DNA from 4 places in the Exiguobacterium sp. UBA5002 genome. Region 4 is predicted to be linked to each of the others. Evidence: predicted binding sites of a transcription regulator. Region 4 holds the regulator's gene; each other region holds the start of a gene.

Region 1 (4,808 bases), on a different contig from region 4:
TGTCATTGCGCATGAAGTCGGGCATCATGTCCAGACGTTACTCGGAAAATCGGATGAGATCATGCCACTTCGAAAGCAAATGAGTGAGGAGAAGTTCAATAAATACCTCGTTCGATTCGAGCTACAGGCAGATTATTATGCCGGCGTCTGGGCGCATCACGCGCAAGGAGAAAACTTGCTCGAAGAAGGCGATCTTGAAGAAGCGTTGACAGCAGCCAATGCTGTTGGGGACGATACGTTACAAGAGAAAGGACAAGGATATGTCGTACCGGAAAGTTTCACTCACGGCACATCGGCGCAACGAGAGCGTTGGTTCCAAAAAGGCTTTGATAACGGCACGATCGAAGGTGGAGACACATTCAAAGCGAAGAATCTATAAAACGAAGTAAAGACATACCTTTTGAAACATTTTCCAGTCGTTTCCGTAAAGAAGAGAGAAGGATTCAAAGGGGAGTGTCGAAGTTGAAGCACATCAGTCTATTTTTGTTGCTGTATACGGCTGTCGTCGTATTGACGTACATCGTGTCACGATTTGCGCCAAACTTGTTGGTCTACATGGTCTATATCGCGATTGCGTCGTTACTCGTCATCACGGGCTACTTGCTGAAGCGACTCGTAATCAAACGTTAGAAATCAAAAAAACTGTGTTCTGCTTAAAAGCGGGACACAGTTTTTTGCTGATATGAACTTACCTTATGAACGGAACATCGTCGGATCATCTGGAACGTTCTCCAGGTAAGCGATCCGTCCGTTTTCATCGAGACGTGCGATATCTTTTCCGTCTTGCGTGAAGACACTACCGTCTGCCCGTTTTCCGCAAACTGCCCAGCGTGTTTCATACGTTCCTGGTGTTGTTTCTTCCTAGCCCGCATACATGTGCTTAATGTCTTGATTCGCTGTAAACACATGACGGACGAACTGTTTCCAGGCGTCGATGCCATGCTTTGGTTGTCCGTTCAGAACGAACGTGATGTCTGTCGTGAATAAGGAAACGAGATCCTCAAAAGCTTGTGCGTCCGTGCGTGACGCGTCGAATAAGTCAAAATAACGATTCAATACCATAGTAAAAACCTCTTTCTGTTCATTAAAGTGTCATCATCCGGTCTGTGATTAACGCATGCAACCGTTCTAAATGTTTCGGTGGACAGGAGGCGTCAATTGCTTGACGGATCGAGCCGATTGATTCGCGCTTCAACGTCGATTGCCACGCATCTTCTGCCTCTGTCATCAGATTCGAGAGCAGACCGATCTCCTGTTCCTGAATCCCCATCAAATCTTCAAAGACACCACTTGACGCGTACAATGTCTGTTTGCCCTCAATGGCTTGATAGACATCGAAGATTTGAATTTCGTCTGCCGGACGTCGCAAGCGAAAGCCCCCTTTGACACCCGGTACGGAATACAACAGATCCGCCTGAACGAGTTTTCGTAAGAGCTTTTGGAAATAGGTCGGTGAAGCACCGAGTTGCTGGCTGATGAATTCACCGGACAAAACGGCGCGCTCCGGCAGGAAGGTTAAGAGCAACATCGCATAAACGGATTGCTCGACCCCGGTTTTCATTTGCATAGAAAGACTCCTTTCGTTAAACGTGGATAATATATATCCATAATAGTTTCATTCGAAAGGATTGTCGAGTTTTATGCTCTCACAAAACCGTCACACCTTTTCGACAGCATCTGCATGGCATCCCCGTTCCAGATTCGATATACTAAATGTACGATATGTGAAAATATTCACTAAAAGTCGTTCACACTTCGTGAAAGGACGTTTGTATATGAATCCATTAAAAGGAATCGTCCAGATTCCACGCATTATTCTCATTCAATTCATCATGGCAGCTTTCCTGATGGGGGTCGCGGTCGTCGGTCAATCATACGGTATCGTGTTGACGGTCGATCGGATTTTCTTGAAAGAACAACCGTTTGAAGCTGTCATTCCGTTACTACTTGTCGTCCTCGGGATGCTGTTGCTCCGGGTCGCCGTGACGTATTGGAACGGTCGTCTCGGTACGACGTTATCGGCACACATGAAGCAGGCGCTTCGGGAAGCGCTCGTTGCGAAATACACGGGTCGTTCGGTCGAGATGATGCTACAAGGGCAAGCGGGAAAGAAGGTCAGTGTCTTGCTCGACGCTGTAGACGAGATGGACAGCTACTACAGTCAGTACTTGCCGAAAGTAGTCCAGACGACGATTGTTCCCTTGATGGTCTTGATCGCGGCATTCAGCTATGACTGGATCACCGGTCTCGTCATGATGATTACGGCACCGTTCATTCCGTTGTTCTACATCATCATCGGCATCATGACGCAAAAGCGGGCCGATGCTCAACTCGAGAAGATGACGGCATTCTCGGGAACGTTCCTTGATACGTTGCAAGGACTGACGACCTTGAAGTTATTTGGTCGTGCGAAACGACAACGTGATGTCATCGAAAAAAGCAGTCTTGATTTCCGTGATGCGACGTTAACGGTTTTGAAGCTCGCCTTCTTATCGTCGCTGATGCTTGAGTTCATATCGATGCTCAGCATGGGAATGATTGCACTTGAAGTCAGTCTGCGCTTGATTTTGTTCCAAAGCATTACCTTCATCCCGGCGTTCTTGATGCTCGTGTTGGCACCAGAATACTATCTTGCCTTAAAAGAGATGGGAGCTGCCTTCCATACGGGACGCGGTAGTGTCGCGGCAGCGAAACAAATCGCAGCCGAACTAACAGCAGACGATCGTCCTGTTGCCTTCGGTCAATCAGAACTTTCGATGAACCGTCCACCACGAATCGTCTTGGATGAAGTTGATTTTACGTATCAAGAAGGACGCTTTGCCTTACAAGACGTGACACTTGCGATTGAACCGTATCAAAAGGTGGCGTTGATCGGTCGCAGTGGTGCCGGTAAGTCGACTGTCTTGCAGTTGATTGCCGGACTCGCGGATCCAAAAGAAGGACGGATTCTGCTTGACGGGATTAATCGCAGTCAGGTGGAGGAAGCGAGTTGGTTCCGTCAGTTGAGCTACATCTCGCAGCATCCGTATCTGTATGCCGGAACGCTGGCAGAAAACATTGCGATCGGTGAACTCCGTCAAGCAACGCCGGAAGAAATCTTTGAGGCGGCACAGGCAGCAGGACTCGAGGAGTTGATTGCGACGTTACCTGAAGGGATTGACACAGTAATTGGAGAAGGCGGACGTGGTCTATCAGGTGGCGAGAAACAGCGCGTTGCGTTGGCACGAGCGTTCTTGAAACGACCGAACGTCATCGTCTTTGATGAACCGACGACAGGACTCGACGTCAAAACGGAGCGACTGCTCCAACAAGCGATCGAACAGCTTGGACAAACAGCGACAGTCATCACTGTCGCACACCGCCTGCATACGATCGAGCGCTCAGATCAAATCGTCGTCCTCGACGGCGGACGAATCGTCGATTGTGGTACGCACGATGAACTGCTTGGACGTGATTCGGAGTATGCCCGGATGCGTAGCGTCCAGAGAGGGGAGGAAACACGATGAAGGAACTATTAGGAGTCTTTCGATTGATGGTGCATCAAAAACGCGATATCGCCTGGTCGATTTTCTTCGGTGTCCTCGCTGGAGTGACGGCGGTCGGGTTATTCGCAGCAAGTGGTTACCTGATTTCAAAGGCAGCCTTATTGCCACCGATTCAAACACTTGCCGTCCTGATTGCGCTACAAAAAATCTCGAGTCTGACACGTGCCGCCAGTCGATATGCGGAACGTTATTATTCGCACCGGGCGACGTTTACAATCCTCAGTGATATCCGGACGTCGTTCTACCGGAGACTCGAGCCGCTCGCGCCAGGAATTTTCGGCAAATACCGGAGTGGGGATTTACTTGCCCGGATCGTCGGGGACGTCGAGAGTCTGCAAAATACGTTTTTACGTGTTCTCTATCCACCGATTGTCTTGTTGCTTGTCTTCTTCTGTACGATCTTTTTCGTCAGTTTCTTCTCGTGGACGATTGCCGGGATTCTATTACTTGGTTTGATTCTGACCGGTTTCTTGATTCCAGGTTGGTTCGCGTACCGCGAACAACGTTTCGCACGTTCGGTTCGTGTCCGCCGTGGTGATCTTTCAACAGAAGTGACAGAGCTGTTCCAGGGCTATCGTGACTTAAAGATTTACCAGCAACTTGATCAAAAAGAACAGGACTTGAATGCCGTCGCGAAACGGTATGTCGAGGAAGAAAAACGTAATGGGCTACATGCCGTCTCGAACTTGGCCTTGAATACGATGGTGACGCTGATCATCTCTTGGCTCGTTCTTGGTGTCGGTGCCTATCTCGTCGCGAGTGGACAGCTCGAAGGGGTCTTCCTCGCTTTACTCGTCATGACATCGCTGACCGTTTTTGAAAACGCCGCACCGATGGCGATTTTACCGGGCTTTTTCGAAGATAGCCGGCATGCTGCGAAACGACTTGATGAAGTCGTGACCGGGCAAGAAGAGCCAACTTATGACACGTTTGTTCTCGATCAGGCACCATCCTTTGAAACGAACGCGTTGACGTTCACTTTCCCTGATGCACCGCGTCCGGTCTTACGTGACGTCACCGTCTCAATTCCTGCCGGCAAGAAGACGGCGATCGTCGGGGCGAGTGGTTCCGGGAAATCCACGTTACTTCAATTGATGTTACGGATGTATCCAGCGGACGGATTAACAATTGCAGGTCAAGAGAGTCAGACGGTTGATCCGGAAGGACTGTGGCAACACGCAAATGTCGTGCTGCAACAGAATCATTACTTTTATGGAACGCTTCGCGATAATCTATTGCTTGCGAACGAAGCAGCAACGGACG
Region 2 (4,808 bases), on a different contig from region 4:
ATTCATTGCTGCTGTTAACGTTCGACCACGTAAGAGCGGGACAAGCCAGTAGGCTGTTCCGAAGAACGTCAGTGCGACGGCGGCACCGACCGTGATATGAAAGTGTCCCGTAACCCACAATGTGTTGTGAACGATGATGTTCAGCTGATGCGATGCATTAATGACACCACCTGCACCTGCTGGAATGAAGAACAACATCCCGATGAACGGTGCAAGGAACCGGACGTCGCGATATGGCATTTTCTTCACCCAACCAAATATGCCAGTTGCTCCCTTACGGCGACCCGCTAGCTCGAATGTCGCAAACATCGAGAAGGCAGTCATCAATGATGGGATGATGACGAGGAATGTCAAAACGACTTGGACATACTTCCAAAATGCAGAAATCCCCGGCTCTAACAATTGATGGTGAAAACCAACTGGGAATGAAAAAAGTAAGAACAATAAAAATGACATTCGCGCTAACGCGTCAGAAAAAATCTTCCCACCAACGATTTTCGGAATGACCGTATACCAAACGATATAAGCAGGTAATAACCAAAAATAGACGAGTGGATGACCAAAGTACCAAAATAGCGTTCGGGATAGCTCGATCCCGACCTTATCTGTCCAACCAAGAGATAAAGGAAGGAGTTGAAAGAGAATCGTCGCTGCTACGCCGAGTGTCGCAACCACCCATAATAAGGCAGTCATAATACTCATGTATGCTTGAAGTGGTGGATGAACGCCAGGGTGTTCCCGTTTATAATCAGCATACATACGGAACATGGCACCAGAAGCAATCCACGTTCCGACGACGAAGATGACGAGTCCAATATAAAATACTGGATGTGCCTTGAGTGGTGCATAGAATGTATAGAGGACGGAAGCTTCTCCTGCAAGCACCATCCACGTGACGAGGACGACACCAAGAATCATGAACCAGAATCCGACCCATCCGAGACGTCGCGGAAACTCTTCGAATCGTCCGAACGATTGACCTAAAAATGAGAACAATAATCCGAAAATGAATAACGTCGTAAAGACGATTGCAAGCATTAACCCGTGGGCAGTGAGAAGCTCATAGTAGCCGACTCCAGCAATTTCTGGAATGACACCTGTCCGCACCATCGTTTGCAACAATCCACATAAACCACCAATCAATAAGGCGACAAGTGAAAAACTAACATGTGCGAAAGCGAGCTTCGCTTCCTTAATTCCGATGACGGTAGCAGGCAGACCACGCTCCATCTCGAACTGTCTTAATTTTTTTGAAATGGCATTCATCTTATTCCACCACCTTGATTTTCGTTGCCATCATATGATGGGCATTACCACAATATTCATTACATACGACGAGATATTCGCCTGCTTTCTTGAACGTATACTCAATCGAATTAATATGTCCGGGAACGACCATCATGTTGACGTTCGTCTTAACGATTTCAAATCCATGAACGACGTCCTTCGATGTCACGAGAAAATCGACTGTCGCCCCTTTAGGTATGACCATATCTTTTGGTGTAAACTGAAAAGCTTGTGAAACGATGACCGCTTCGTATCGGTCATCATCAATCTTTTTTAGTCCTGGTTTATCAAACGGTTTCGTCTGATCGACTTTCGTCGGATCAATCAATGTCGCATCGGATGGTGGTTGATTGCCCGATGCAAAAGCGGATACACCGATGATGGTCAAGAAGACCGCTAGCATCGCTACTCCGAAGATCAGCCAAATTTTTTCTAAACGATGAATGTGCATCGTGATTCCCCCTTAACGTGATATGAACAATAGAAAGATTGAACTCCACATCCCGATGATGACACCTGCTACGATCAGGACGGCAATAAATGTTCCTTTGAGGTTTGATTCTGATTTTTGGTCCATGGTGATTACTCCTCTCCTGCTTTGAACTTGTCTTTATTGTAAGAATTCAGCAAGTTCGGAAACTGTGATATATATCACTTCAAATGTGAAGAATCCGCACTTTTCTTTCTAAAAACACACAAAAAGTTCACATCTGAACAAGAGAAGGAGGCACGACTCATCTACAAAAAAAACAATCCATACATGAGGCAGAAAATTCTGCTTCACGTTTGAATTGTTTGTACACTATCTATTAAATTCGACAAACACCTGCTGGGCATCCTTCACAATGACACAGATCACGCAGATATTGTGCATCATGAATGATGATTTCTTTTGGCGTCATCGAAATGACACCTTCTTTTTTCCACTGGGAGAACATCCGATTGACCGTTTCACGCGGTGCGCCAATCAATTGACCAAACTCCCCATCGGATGGACGTTTTGCAAGACGGTAGGTTTCTCCTACTTGTCCCCCTTCCATCGCGATGAGACGAAGTAACGTCGAAGCTAACGCACCCGGTTTTCCGAACAATAGCAAGTCGCGCAATTTAGTCTCCGTCTGTTTCCGCATCAATGCTTGCCACCGCATGATCTCAAGCGCAAAAGTACCATCCTTTCTCATGAGTTCCTCTAATTTTTCTTTTGAGAGGAAACCGATGATACTATCCTCCATCGTCTCGATACTGTATGAACTCGGAAAAGCTTCTCCTACATCAAATTCACCAAATAGATCCCCTTTGAAATATAAGAACATCAGTAATGGACTGCCTTTTTTCGTCAACTTCGATAGTTTGACGCCTCCTTGTTTCACATAAAACAACTTGTCGTTCATTTCCCCTTCCCAACAGACGATGGAATCCTTTTTGAACGTCGTTTCCGTCATGAAGCTCTCTAGTAACGTTCTTGTCTCAGGTGATAAGATGAATGTATTCGCTTCAGTCGTTCCACAAGTCAGCATATCCATTTCTCCTCTCCTTTTCTTCTGCTTTTAGTATAGAACATCACAGTTCAAAAGAATGGATTTTCAAAAGATTGTCAAACTTTGTTCAATTTTTCACATTATTTTTGAAAAAGTATCTGACGACCGCTTTCTAAAACTAAAGCAATCGTCAGATATAGTATTACATACCTGTTCCGTAATAATGATGAACGATTCGTTCAACTGCTTGACCTGGTGGGTGATCATACCAACTTGTTTGGAATTCTTGCATGTGCTGACGGCACTCTTCAAGTATCGCGTCAGACACGATCCACTCCATCAATTGCGCCATCTGCTCCGTCTGTCGCACCGGTAATGGTTTTGGATACTGATCGACAAGTCCTGGTAGTTGTCGATATGTATCGATGTCCGGTGTGTATAAGAACGTTGGAACCTCAAGAAGACAGCTTTCAAATGGAATCGACGAATAGTCGGTCACCAGAACATCCGTGATGAGCAAATAATCATTGATCTGATACGTGTCATCCACAAGATGTATATGGGCGGAACGATAGGTCGAAAGCGCTCGGATCGTCGGATGTAACTTAACAAGAATCGTCCAGCCTGTTTTAGCCAGTTGTTCAAATTGTTGAATCGTGTGATCTTCCGTTCCTTTATATTCGCGGTAAGTCGGGGCATACAATAGAATCCGGCGGTCGGGTTTTACATAACGTTCTTTTAAATCAAGCGCCCGATGTTCCCGCTGAACCTCATCATACCAATAATCCGTCCGTGGCATGCCGAACGGTTTAAAATGAGATCGTTTTAAATCATGCGGTGCCATGAATTGTGTCGCACAACGCATCCCCGGCACGATGAAATCACCATATTCCTGATAGACACGTCGGAACCGATTTCGTATCCGTTCCGATACGAACAGGCTTTTCGAAGAAGTTAGTCCAAACTGCTTTAACGTTCCGCCGGCATGCCATAGCTGGATACGTCGTGTTCCACGTCGCGTTTTAGCAACACTGAATTCCGCAACATAATTATCGACGAAAACCGTCCGGGAGGTCGCAAGTAAATATGCGAGTCTGACGAACCGTAATCGACGAAAGCGAAGCATTCGGTCTGACTTCCATAAATCCGGCTGCTTCATGAAATGGTGATCATATACCAGATACCGTTTCTCATTTGGCAATTCCTGCGCCAAGCGATCATTAACAGGTTTTGCGTTATCCCCGTATGTCATCCAAAATAAAGTGACGGGGCGAAGCGGTAACAACCGAAAGACACCATAACAAATACGAAACAACAATAAATAGACCCATACGATTCCTTCTCTAACCACTTTCATCCTGCCCTTCTACGAAGAAAGACCGCACGTCGTCGTGTGGTCTCCTCTTCAATCACTTCGAAGCTAATTCCGTTTTAATCTGACTCGTAGAAATACCCTCAGTTCGGCTAAGGTAAACGACTTCACAATGCTCTTTTAAGAAATCGAACTCGCCTTTCCAATCATCACCCATGACGAAGAGGTCGACGTTATGCTTCTTCACATCTTCTACTTTTTGATCCCAGCTGTTTTCCGGAATGACTTCATCCACATAACGGATGGCTTCAAGAATCATCTTTCGATTCTCGAAATTATGGTAGGACTGCTTATGTTTCAAACGATTGAATTCGTCCGTTGAAATCGCAACGATAAGATAGTCTCCCATCGCTTTTGCGCGTTTTAAGATGTTGATATGACCCCAGTGTAATAAATCAAATGTTCCGTACGTAATAACCTTCTTCATGATTCTGCTCTCCCTTTTATCCGTGAATTCTCTTTATGATCGTCTTCATCGCCCGTTCTGAAGCCTGTCCATCATCCCATTGACAATACGTCTCTTGGAACGCTCGAAATGCTGACGCATACCGTGTGTGCCAATCATCTAACTGGTTCAGCTCTTCAAACAGTGCTGTTTCAGTCGACAACAATGGTCCCGGTGCCTCCTGCTCAAAATCGAAGTAAAATCCACGCAACTGATCTCGATAATG
Region 3 (4,808 bases), on a different contig from region 4:
TCGCGGCTATTGGATTCGATATCGGTTAGAACCACAAATCATTCGAGTCGATAATCAGGGAATCTACCATCTAGGAAAAGTCTTATTTCCGCGTCCTAATCGTATATCTTATGAGATGGGTCTTTTATTGAAAGAAAAGTATGAAAGACGCTACAAACGTCCGTTGTATATTAAAACGAGCTCGATTGCGACGGAAATTTGGGGACATACTCATTTAGATATCTATTACCGGGCACTTCTTCATCTACCGATTCCGACGCGACTTCGTCAACGTTATACGAATCGATTAGAAAGCACGAAAGTCATTGACATCGGCGTACGCGCTGTCGATCAAAATCGAATTGTCTGGGATATCGGAGATTACGTAGGAGGATGGTTCGTGTTTTGGCTCATTCGCAGACGAATGCGCTGAACTTGCAATGTCCCGTTTCTCATGGTGCAATATAGGTAGAAACGAGGTGACGGACATGGACATTCCCCGTTGTGAAACGATTGCGATTGATGAACAACGCGCGTCTGAAATCGGAAAGCTATTTAAGATTCTTTCGGATGCGACACGACTGCGAATCGTTTATGCGCTGACGATCGAAGAAGAACTATGCGTTTGTGATGTCTCGGCTTCTGTCGACTGTTCGATTGCGACAGCGTCGCATCATCTTCGATCTTTGTTGAAACAAGGACTCGTCAAGTTTCGAAAAGACGGTAAAGTCGTCTATTATTCCTTGGATGACCATCATGTGTCATCGCTTGTACATATGGCGATGGAACATGTACAAGAGGGAAAAGCAATGCCTGAATGAGTCTTTAGAATAAACGAAAAGCGCAGCTATAGCTGCGCTTTTCGTTTATTCTAAAGACGATTGTTCTGATCCTTTTGGAGCGAAGCGGTGGAAGAAAAAGACCGTGGCACTAATCAATAAAAAGGACAGGATGGAGAGAGCGAGACACATCCATTTATATGTAGCGATTAAAGAATCTGATTGTTGTAATTTGGCTTGAAGCGTTTTATACAAATCATCTTTCACACGGGATAAGTCTTCGAGAATCGTTTGGGTCGTCTGAGTCGACTGTCTAGCAAGACGTTTTGCGGCTGTTGGACTTTGACGTTCATAGACAACAAACACGCGTTCAATTTCGGACTCCCAGACATTGTTGCGGCGAAGAAGATCTTTAATCGTCCCTGGAGTAGTCGACGATTGGTTCAGACTATTACGCAAATCATGGATTTTGGACGTTGAAAAGTAATATTGTTCGATATAACGATTATCTTCATACAATAAGAGACCACGAACCGCATTGGCACGATCTCGATTGTGTTCGACCAACTGATCTACCTGATTGATTAACGGGATATCATGATCCTTCATTTGCTCGGTCATCGTTGCAATCGTCCGATAACCGGATAACGCATAGATGATCGGGATAGAGGCGAATAAGCTGACCAAGAAAATCAGCAGAATACGCTGACGCCAAAGAGAGTGCATGCAATCATTCCTTTAAATAAAAGACATGTCATAAGCTTAACTACTATCGTAAAAAAAGTGAAGCCTGTCTAATTTTTGAATAGGGATAATGATCGAAAAAGTGAATAATACTCATAAAAAAGCAGGAAAGATGATGAAATACGAGAAGCTGTTTTAAGAAGATGAAAAAAGCACAGCTAAGCTGCGCTTGGTGTTAAAACGAATACGAATGTTCCTTGTAATTGCCGAAGACAGTGTGGATTTCCGAGAATGTAACGAATGCATTCGGTTCGACAGAAGAGACGATTTCTTGCAAACGGACGATTTCATTATTTTGAACGACGACATAGACCATTTTTTTCGTTCGGTTGGAATATCCTCCACGTGCATCGAGAATCGTGACACCACGACCGAGTTCTTTTGTAATGACTTCATTGATTTCATCTGCTTTCTCACAAATGATGATACATTGCTTAGAAGCAGAATAGAAACTGTAAACCGTCTGAAGGGCTTTGGCACGAACAAAGCTCATGATGAGAGCATACATAACGTGTTTAAGATCAAATACCCACCATACAAGGATGTAGATGACAAGATCTTGCATCAGAAATATACGAGGAAGTGGCCAGTTATGAAAACGAGCAAAGAAAAACTTTCCAAGAATATCAAGCCCTCCAGTTGAAGCACCACCGAAGAAGATCAATGCCATTGCAAGACCAGAGACTAGACCAGCAAAGATGGAAGCGACGAGTGGATCATTTAGAGATTCCGGAACGATTTGAGTCGGAATCCAGTCAATTAAAAAGGAAGAAGCAATGACGATAATTCCAGATAAGAACATGAATCGTTTGCGTAGGAAACGGAAACCTAAAAGGAAGAGGGGAATGTTTAAGAGCAATTGCGTTAATCCGATTGGCGTGTGGAAAAGCTCTTGAATAATGAGTGTGATCCCCATGATACCGCCTGATCCGATATCATTTGGAGATAGTAGTAAGCTGATGTAAAGGGAATACAGCAACGTACCAATGATTAAGAAACTGATTTTTTCAACTCTCTTTTTCTGTGGGTGTGTTGTAGTCATGGCAATATGATGAGTGACCTCATGCTCCTCCTTCTGTGAGTATCTGCCTGCAAGAGTACGCTCATATGCATAAAATTTCAACCCTTCTTATGAAAAAAGATGAAAAAGGGTACGTTTTTTTAGGAAGGTGATGAAAATGAAGAAAATGTTATGGATTCTTGGTTGTATCTGTTTAGGAGTACTGGTTGGAATTCGTATTTTCGAACAACCCAATGAAAAAAATCAATCATCCATTTGGCATGATGGTGATCTTGTAGCGAGACAAGTAGGTGCCTCGATGATGAATACGGTAGCGGTTCGTCAATTAGCCGAACAACTTCCGTTCTCATCAGAATTAAAACAGGTAGATGTCGAAGGAGAATCGTTACGTCTTGCCTATGAAGTGACAGGAAAAGAGCGACAAGCTTGGATTGGTACCGATACTGGGACACTACAAGTGAATCAGGATTTTTTGAAAGCTCGGTTATCTAAAGTGCTGATGCATCATACGCTTGTTTTATTTTCAACGATTCCTGATTTGACCGATCTTGAAATTCACTATACGGATCCGTATTCAGGTGCAGATTTTACGATGGACCGGAAAACATTCGACGCCTACACTCCGACCGATATCGAACGAGCTACTTCCTCTTCTAGACGCTTTAATCGGGTCGTCATTGATGGTTATGTGCTCGATGCATCAAGGCGAAATACTTTCTTTGAACGCTTCGCATCACGACTACAGATCCAAACTAATTAATTGTATAAAGCAAGAAAAGGCATTTTTCACAATCTCGACAAAATGATATCGTTTACATCTCGTTCTTTTATAAAAACGATAAAACAGGTCTATTCAATACTTGAACATCTTTTAAGATGGAAGTATGATAATAAATGAACAAACATTGTGAAGTGTTGAACAAAAAGAAAGAGAGGTTTCTACGATGAACGAGGTAGAAGCATTAGAAGGATTACGGAATAAAGCAATCAAGTCGACGCGCATGCTACAAATGCGTCCTCTCGAGTACTTAGTTCGTGCCATGTTAGCGGGAATTTTCATTGGATTTGCAATCATTTTTACTTTAAAAGCAATTAACGGTCTATATATGGCGGAGTCACCTGTTGCGACACTTGTCGGTGGACTGACCTTCGGAGTGGCACTCGTCCTGATCGTTTATGGTGGGGCAGAGCTATTCACAGGGAATACGATGTATTTCACGACGGCGACGATGCGCGGCTATACGACGAAGATGGATACGATGAAGGTCTGGTTGATCTGTCTGATCGGAAATGGACTTGGCGGATTGGCGTTTGCGCTACTCTTTTCTCAAACAGGAATCATCCAAGAGCTTGGTATGAACAACTGGTTATTTTCTGTCTCAGAAACGAAGATCCACCATACGACGTGGGAAATCTTCACACGTGCTATCTTCTGTAACTGGATGGTCTGTTTAGCGATTTTCATTCCAAAGAACATGAAGAATGAGTTGGCGCAGATCATGATGATGATGGTACTCGTCGCAGTATTCTTTGCTTCTGGATTTGATCACGTCATCGCCAATATGGCACTGTTCTCCATTGCGTTAGTCGTACCACATCCGGATACGATCACATTTGCCGGAGCGATGCATAACCTGTTGCCAGCTTTAGCCGGTAACATCATTGGTGGAGCAGTCTTCATGGGAATGATCTATACGTGGCTGAATAAAGAAAAATTAGAAGTAGATGAATCACGTCAATCCACGACACCTGTTCATATTGCTTCGAAACAAAATGCGTAATCAAAAAGCAGCTGTCGCGACAGCTGCTTTTTTCATTCATTCCATATGTTGAAAGCGATCGACGTCTGCAGCCAGTTCTTCATAAATCGTTTCGACGATTTGTGCATCATCGAAGAGCCCGAGGACGTTATCGTCCGGTAAGGCGTCAACAGGAGACGTGAAGTACAGAACGGCCGTCAATAACAATTGTTCCTGCTCCGCATGCATTTCGAATTTTTTCTGATAGAGAGCACGAAGCATTTCAAGCAGTTGTTTTAATTGAAAATAAAGGACGAGTTCTGCCTCGCGTTCGATGTCCGAGCTTTCTGTAGACGCGATATCTTGCGTCAAGTGCGCAAGTCCGATTTCTGCTCGAACTAACAATTCTTGCTGTGCTTTTTCATCACCAACGAGGTCGAGTGCCTGTCGGTGAAAATACGTATAGGCCGATTTAAAATCGCCGGGTGTGAATTCCATGGTGATGCCTCCTTCTCTTCTCTTTCTAGTTTCGCCTTATTTCTTGCA
Region 4 (4,808 bases):
CGATTTGCTGACGGCGTTTTTTTTCTTCTTTCTGTGCTTCTTTGTCGATCGTCTTCGATGCCGTGACTTTTGCCGCTTTTGCCTCTTCGGCTTCAAGGCGAGCGATTTCTTCTTGTTCGGCCTTCTTCTCTGTGTAGTACGAATAATCGCCGAGGTATTCTGTCACACCAGCTTCACTCATCTCGATGACGCGTGTCGCGATCCGATCGATGAAGTACCGGTCATGGGAGACGAAGAGTAGCGTACCTTCATAGTCGACAAGAGCGTTCTCAAGGACCATCTTCGAATCAAGATCCAAGTGGTTCGTTGGCTCGTCAAGGATGAGGACGTTCGTCTTCCGGAGTTTCAGTTTTGCGAGCGCGAGACGTCCGCGTTCGCCACCAGACAATTCTTGAACGATTTTGAAGACATCGTCGCCGCTGAACAGGAATTGTCCGAGCACAGAACGGACTTCTTGTTCGCGCATCAGTGGCCATTCGTTCCAAATCTCATCGATGACACGGTTCCGGTCATTGAGTTCCGCTTGCTCTTGATCGTAATACCCGATCGAGACACCGGTGCCGAAACGGAAATCACCGAAGAGAGGACGTAAACGACCGACGAGGACTTTTAAGAGCGTCGACTTCCCGATTCCGTTCGGTCCGACGAGTGCCAGTGATTCGCCGCGTTGCAAGCGGAACGTGATGTCTTTTGAGACAGCTTCTTCGTAACCGATTGCCAATTGATTGACTTGAAGAACGTCATTCCCGCTCTGTTTTTCGATTGGGAAGGAGAGGACCGTACTGCGTTCATCTCCATCTGGTCGGTCGAGCCGGTCGACCTTCTCGAGCCGTTTTCGAACGCTTTGAGCACGCTTTGTCGTTGTCGCCCGAGCGATGTTTCGTTGAATGAAATCCTGCATCTTCGCGATTTCTTCTTGCTGCTGTTCGAACTGTTTCATTTCTTGATCGTACAATGCCGCTTTTTGCTCGAGGTACTTCGTATAGTTCCCAGTGAACTTACGACAGACATTACGAGAGAGCTCATAGACGACATTGACGACTTGATCGAGGAAGTACCGATCGTGCGAGACGATCAGAACGGCACCACGATAACCACCGAGGTAACTTTCAAGCCAAGCGAGCGTATCGATATCCAGATGGTTCGTCGGTTCATCGAGAATGAGAAGCTCTGGTGCTTGCAGGAGCATCTTCGCTAAGGCGAGCCGTGTCCGTTGACCTCCGGACAATGTCTGGATCCGGCGTGAGTAATCGTCTGGATAAAAGCGCATGCCGTGCAGGACGGAGCGAATATTCGCTTCAAACTGATAACCACCTGCTTCTGAGAAGTCATGTTGCGCTTGATCGTACGTCTTCAGGAGTCGATCGTAAGCGACCGGGTCGTTCAAGATGTGCTCCATGCCCATCTCGATTTCCATCCGGCGCAGTGTCCGTTCTTGTTCTTGCAGATGTTCAAAAACGGTCAGCATCTCGTTCCAGATCGTCTCATTCGATTCGAGACCACTGTCTTGCGCGAGATAGCCGATTTTGACATCTTTACCTTTCATGATATCGCCCGAGTCATGACTGAGTTCACCAGCGATGATTTTGAGCAAGGTTGATTTACCGGCACCATTTCGACCGACGAGCGCAATTCGGTCGCGCTCCTGTACTTCCAATTTGATATTTTCTAAAATCGGCTCGACGCCGAATGATTTCGAGAGTTGGTTGACTTGTAAGAGTATCATTTCCATCCATCCTTCCACCCTTTAGTCTATCACGAACAAAAGCGCGAGGTCCTGCGGAATATATTATTTGTGACTCTATGTGAAGTGGTTTACAATCAAGGAGAGTAGAAAGCTTTTTGCAAAGATTTGGGTGCCACGATGGATGTGGCCGAAGGGGGAACTGCAGGATGAATGGACCAGACACAAAAATTCCACAAGCGACAGCAAAACGGTTGCCGCTATATTATCGCTTCATCCAAAGTTTATACAATTCAGGCAAGCTCCGCGTCTCTTCTGCTGAGTTAAGCGAGGCGGTGAAGGTTGATTCAGCAACGATTCGTCGCGACTTTTCCTACTTTGGGGCACTAGGGAAGAAGGGGTATGGATATAACGTTCAACATCTCTTAACGTTTTTCCGGAAAACCTTGAATCAAGATGAGGTGACGAATGTTGCCTTGATCGGGGTCGGTCATCTCGGAACAGCGTTTGCAAATTATAACTTTTTAAAGAATAATAGTACTCGGATAGTCGTTGCGTTTGATGCGGACGAAGAGAAGGTCGGAACAACGACGCATGACGTTCCAATCTATCATGTTTCGGACATGAAAGAACAAATCGAAGCGAATCAGGTCGATGTCGCCATCTTGACGGTTCCATCCCAGTTCGCACAGTCAGTAGCGGATGAGTTAGTCGAGTATGGTGTGACAGGCATTCTGAACTTCACGCCTGCACGGTTGAACGTGCCAGCGAGCGTTCGGGTTCATCACATCGATTTATCGATCGAGTTGCAGTCGTTAGTTTATTTCATGAAGCATTATTCGCAATCAGCTGAAGGAGTGAAATCATAATGGAAAACCTTATCCCGCTCACGTTAGGTATCGGACCTGCGAGTATCGGATTAATTGCTGTCGTCGCGTTGATCATCTTCGGACCGAAGAAGTTACCGGAATTCGGTCGTGCTGCCGGTCAAACATTGAAAGAGTTCAAGAATGCCACGAACGGCATCATGGACGACGATAAAAAGGACGAACCGAAAGAGAAGTGATTGAATCATGACGGTTGATCAAGAACAAAGCATGACGTCGCACCTAGACGAACTGCGTAAGCGGATTGTCTGGTCGCTCCTCATCGTCGTCGTCCTGTTCGCTGTCGCATTTCCGCTCGTCCGACCGCTCGTCCGTTTTCTGCAAGCGGACTTAAAAGAGCTCGGTATCGGATTAAATGCCTTCAACGTCGCCGATCCTTTAATGTTGTATTTGAATCTTGCGTTCATCATCGCGCTGATTTTAGCGTCACCGTTCTGGATGTATCAACTGTGGGCATTCGTCCGACCAGGGCTTTATGAAAAGGAACAAAAAGCAACACTGACATATATTCCAGTCATCTTCTTTCTATTTTTGGCTGGTGTAGCCTTCTCGTATTTCTGGTTGCTTCCCTTCTTGCTCGAAGTCTCAACGGATCTCGGGAAAGAATTGGGGATCGAGCAAGTCATCGGGGTCGAAAACTACTTCAGTTTCTTGATCCGGTTGACGATGCCGTTTGGTCTTCTCTTCCAATTGCCGGTCGTGACGATGTTCCTGACACGTCTTGGTCTTGTGACGCCATATTTCATGCGAAAGAATCGAAAATATGCGTATTTCGCGCTGTTCGTCGTTGCGGCATTGATCGCACCGCCGGACGTGACGTCACACTTGATGATCTCAGTGCCGTTGTTCGTTCTCTATGAAATCAGTATCTTGATTTCCGCGCGGACGTATAAAAAGGTCTTGATCCTCGAGCAACAGGCAGAGCTTGAACGACAGGCGGATTTGATGCGTGAATTGAATAAATGAATCGTGAATTCCTTCCAGCCATTTCGGGAGGAATTCTTTTTTATGAAAGCGTTATGTTTATATTGATAAAGCAGTTAGCGATGCGTATACTAAAGATAATTCATGGGGGCTTAGCTCAGCTGGGAGAGCGTTTGGCTGGCAGCCAAAAGGTCGTCGGTTCGATCCCGATAGTCTCCACCAAGTTCATACGTTCAACTCCTCGAGTGCTCGAGGAGTTTTTTTATGTTCCCAGTTAAATTCCTTCCAAATATAAAATGTCACCAAAAAGAAAAAAATTAAAAAAATAGACAAATATAAATTGTTTATTTCCATTAACTTCATTAAACTAAAAATACAGAATTTTCGTTAAACTGTTTTATTAGTATTACTACTATGGTTTTACAGAAAAGGGGAAACGAACGCATGAAGAAGAAGATTGCACTTATGGCAGCCGTCTTAATGACGTCTTCCAATCTAGTCAGTGCGCAAGGTGCACTGTCCTCACAAGACAAAGCGACGGGTCAAAAACCGCAGGCGCTCTCACTGAAGAAATCGGGACAAGAAAAGAACTACAAACAATCGGATAAAGTCCGAGTCGTCATCGAGATGGAACAAAAACCGGCGATTCAAATCGCCCAATCTCAAAACAAGCGGTATAGCACATTGAGCAATGCCGAAAAGGAATCGATCAAGGATCGACTCGTCAGCGTCCAAAAATCAGTCAAGTCAGCTATCGCTAAAAAGGCGATTCCTGTTACATATAAAGAAAGCTTCACAACCGTCATCAATGGATTCAGTGGTGAAGTGAAGTTCGGTGACATCGAAGATATCAAACAACTCGAAGGAGTCAAAAGTGTACATATCGCGCACGAATATGCGCGCCCAACCGTCGATAAAGGTGCCAAGCCAGACATGCTGTACAGCAAGGACATGGTCAATGCGAAGGAAACGTGGCAGGACTATGGCTTTAAAGGGGAAGGAACCGTCGTCGCGGTCATCGATACGGGGATTGATCCATCGCACAAAGACATGGTCTTGAGTCCAGAGACAAAGGTGGATTTAACCTCTTCGAAGGTCGAGAGTGCGAAAGAAACAAAAGGTTTAAAAGGAAAGTATTTCACGGAAAAAGTACCGTACGGCTATAACTATGCCGATCACGACAGCGAAATCCGTGACTTAGGTGCGGGGGCATCGATGCACGGGATGCACGTCGCAGGTACGGTCGGAGCAAACGGCGATGAAGCAAACGGTGGTATCAAAGGGGTCGCGCCGGAAACACAGCTCCTCGCGAT

What was found. The regulator Rex, encoded in region 4, represses fermentation and respiration genes when NADH is low (regulators of the CRP and FNR family bind a similar motif). The targets are predictions, from matches to a motif close to TTGTGAAATATTTCACAA.
Region 1: a site for Rex is predicted at 1,723-1,740, ahead of cydD (thiol reductant ABC exporter subunit CydD). Genes of this name have one in related genera too.
Region 2: a site for Rex is predicted at 1,927-1,944, ahead of B4C70_RS13965 (cytochrome C oxidase subunit II). Genes of this name have one in related genera too.
Region 3: a site for Rex is predicted at 3,429-3,446, ahead of B4C70_RS13730 (formate/nitrite transporter family protein). Genes of this name have one in related genera too.

The regions. Positions count from the first base shown of each region.
Region 1 is NZ_DGYQ01000011.1:23,976-28,783, forward strand. Features, by position in the region: gene ypfJ (KPN_02809 family neutral zinc metallopeptidase) at 1-379, shown strand, start outside; gene B4C70_RS01830 (hypothetical protein) at 463-630, shown strand; partial or broken gene B4C70_RS01835 (nuclear transport factor 2 family protein) at 694-1,062, opposite strand; gene B4C70_RS01840 (Rrf2 family transcriptional regulator) at 1,085-1,567, opposite strand; gene cydD (thiol reductant ABC exporter subunit CydD) at 1,776-3,506, shown strand; gene cydC (thiol reductant ABC exporter subunit CydC) at 3,503-4,808, shown strand, end outside.
Region 2 is NZ_DGYQ01000045.1:152,732-157,539, reverse strand. Features, by position in the region: gene B4C70_RS13975 (b(o/a)3-type cytochrome-c oxidase subunit 1) at 1-1,266, opposite strand, end outside; gene B4C70_RS13970 (cytochrome c oxidase subunit II) at 1,268-1,738, opposite strand; gene B4C70_RS13965 (cytochrome C oxidase subunit II) at 1,751-1,864, opposite strand; gene B4C70_RS13960 (Crp/Fnr family transcriptional regulator) at 2,097-2,810, opposite strand; gene B4C70_RS13955 (CDP-glycerol glycerophosphotransferase family protein) at 2,968-4,122, opposite strand; gene tagD (glycerol-3-phosphate cytidylyltransferase) at 4,175-4,564, opposite strand; gene B4C70_RS13945 (CDP-glycerol glycerophosphotransferase family protein) at 4,581-4,808, opposite strand, start outside.
Region 3 is NZ_DGYQ01000045.1:105,407-110,214, forward strand. Features, by position in the region: gene B4C70_RS13705 (hypothetical protein) at 1-412, shown strand, start outside; gene B4C70_RS13710 (ArsR/SmtB family transcription factor) at 468-800, shown strand; gene B4C70_RS13715 (CHASE3 domain-containing protein) at 846-1,484, opposite strand; gene B4C70_RS13720 (YitT family protein) at 1,678-2,544, opposite strand; gene B4C70_RS13725 (hypothetical protein) at 2,681-3,283, shown strand; gene B4C70_RS13730 (formate/nitrite transporter family protein) at 3,468-4,304, shown strand; gene B4C70_RS13735 (YkvA family protein) at 4,341-4,760, opposite strand.
Region 4 is NZ_DGYQ01000006.1:7,747-12,554, forward strand. Features, by position in the region: gene B4C70_RS01310 (ATP-binding cassette domain-containing protein) at 1-1,726, opposite strand, end outside; gene B4C70_RS01315 (redox-sensing transcriptional repressor Rex) at 1,894-2,553, shown strand; gene B4C70_RS01320 (twin-arginine translocase TatA/TatE family subunit) at 2,553-2,750, shown strand; gene tatC (twin-arginine translocase subunit TatC) at 2,758-3,537, shown strand; tRNA gene B4C70_RS01330 (tRNA-Ala) at 3,642-3,717, shown strand; gene B4C70_RS15180 (S8 family serine peptidase) at 4,546-4,808, shown strand, end outside.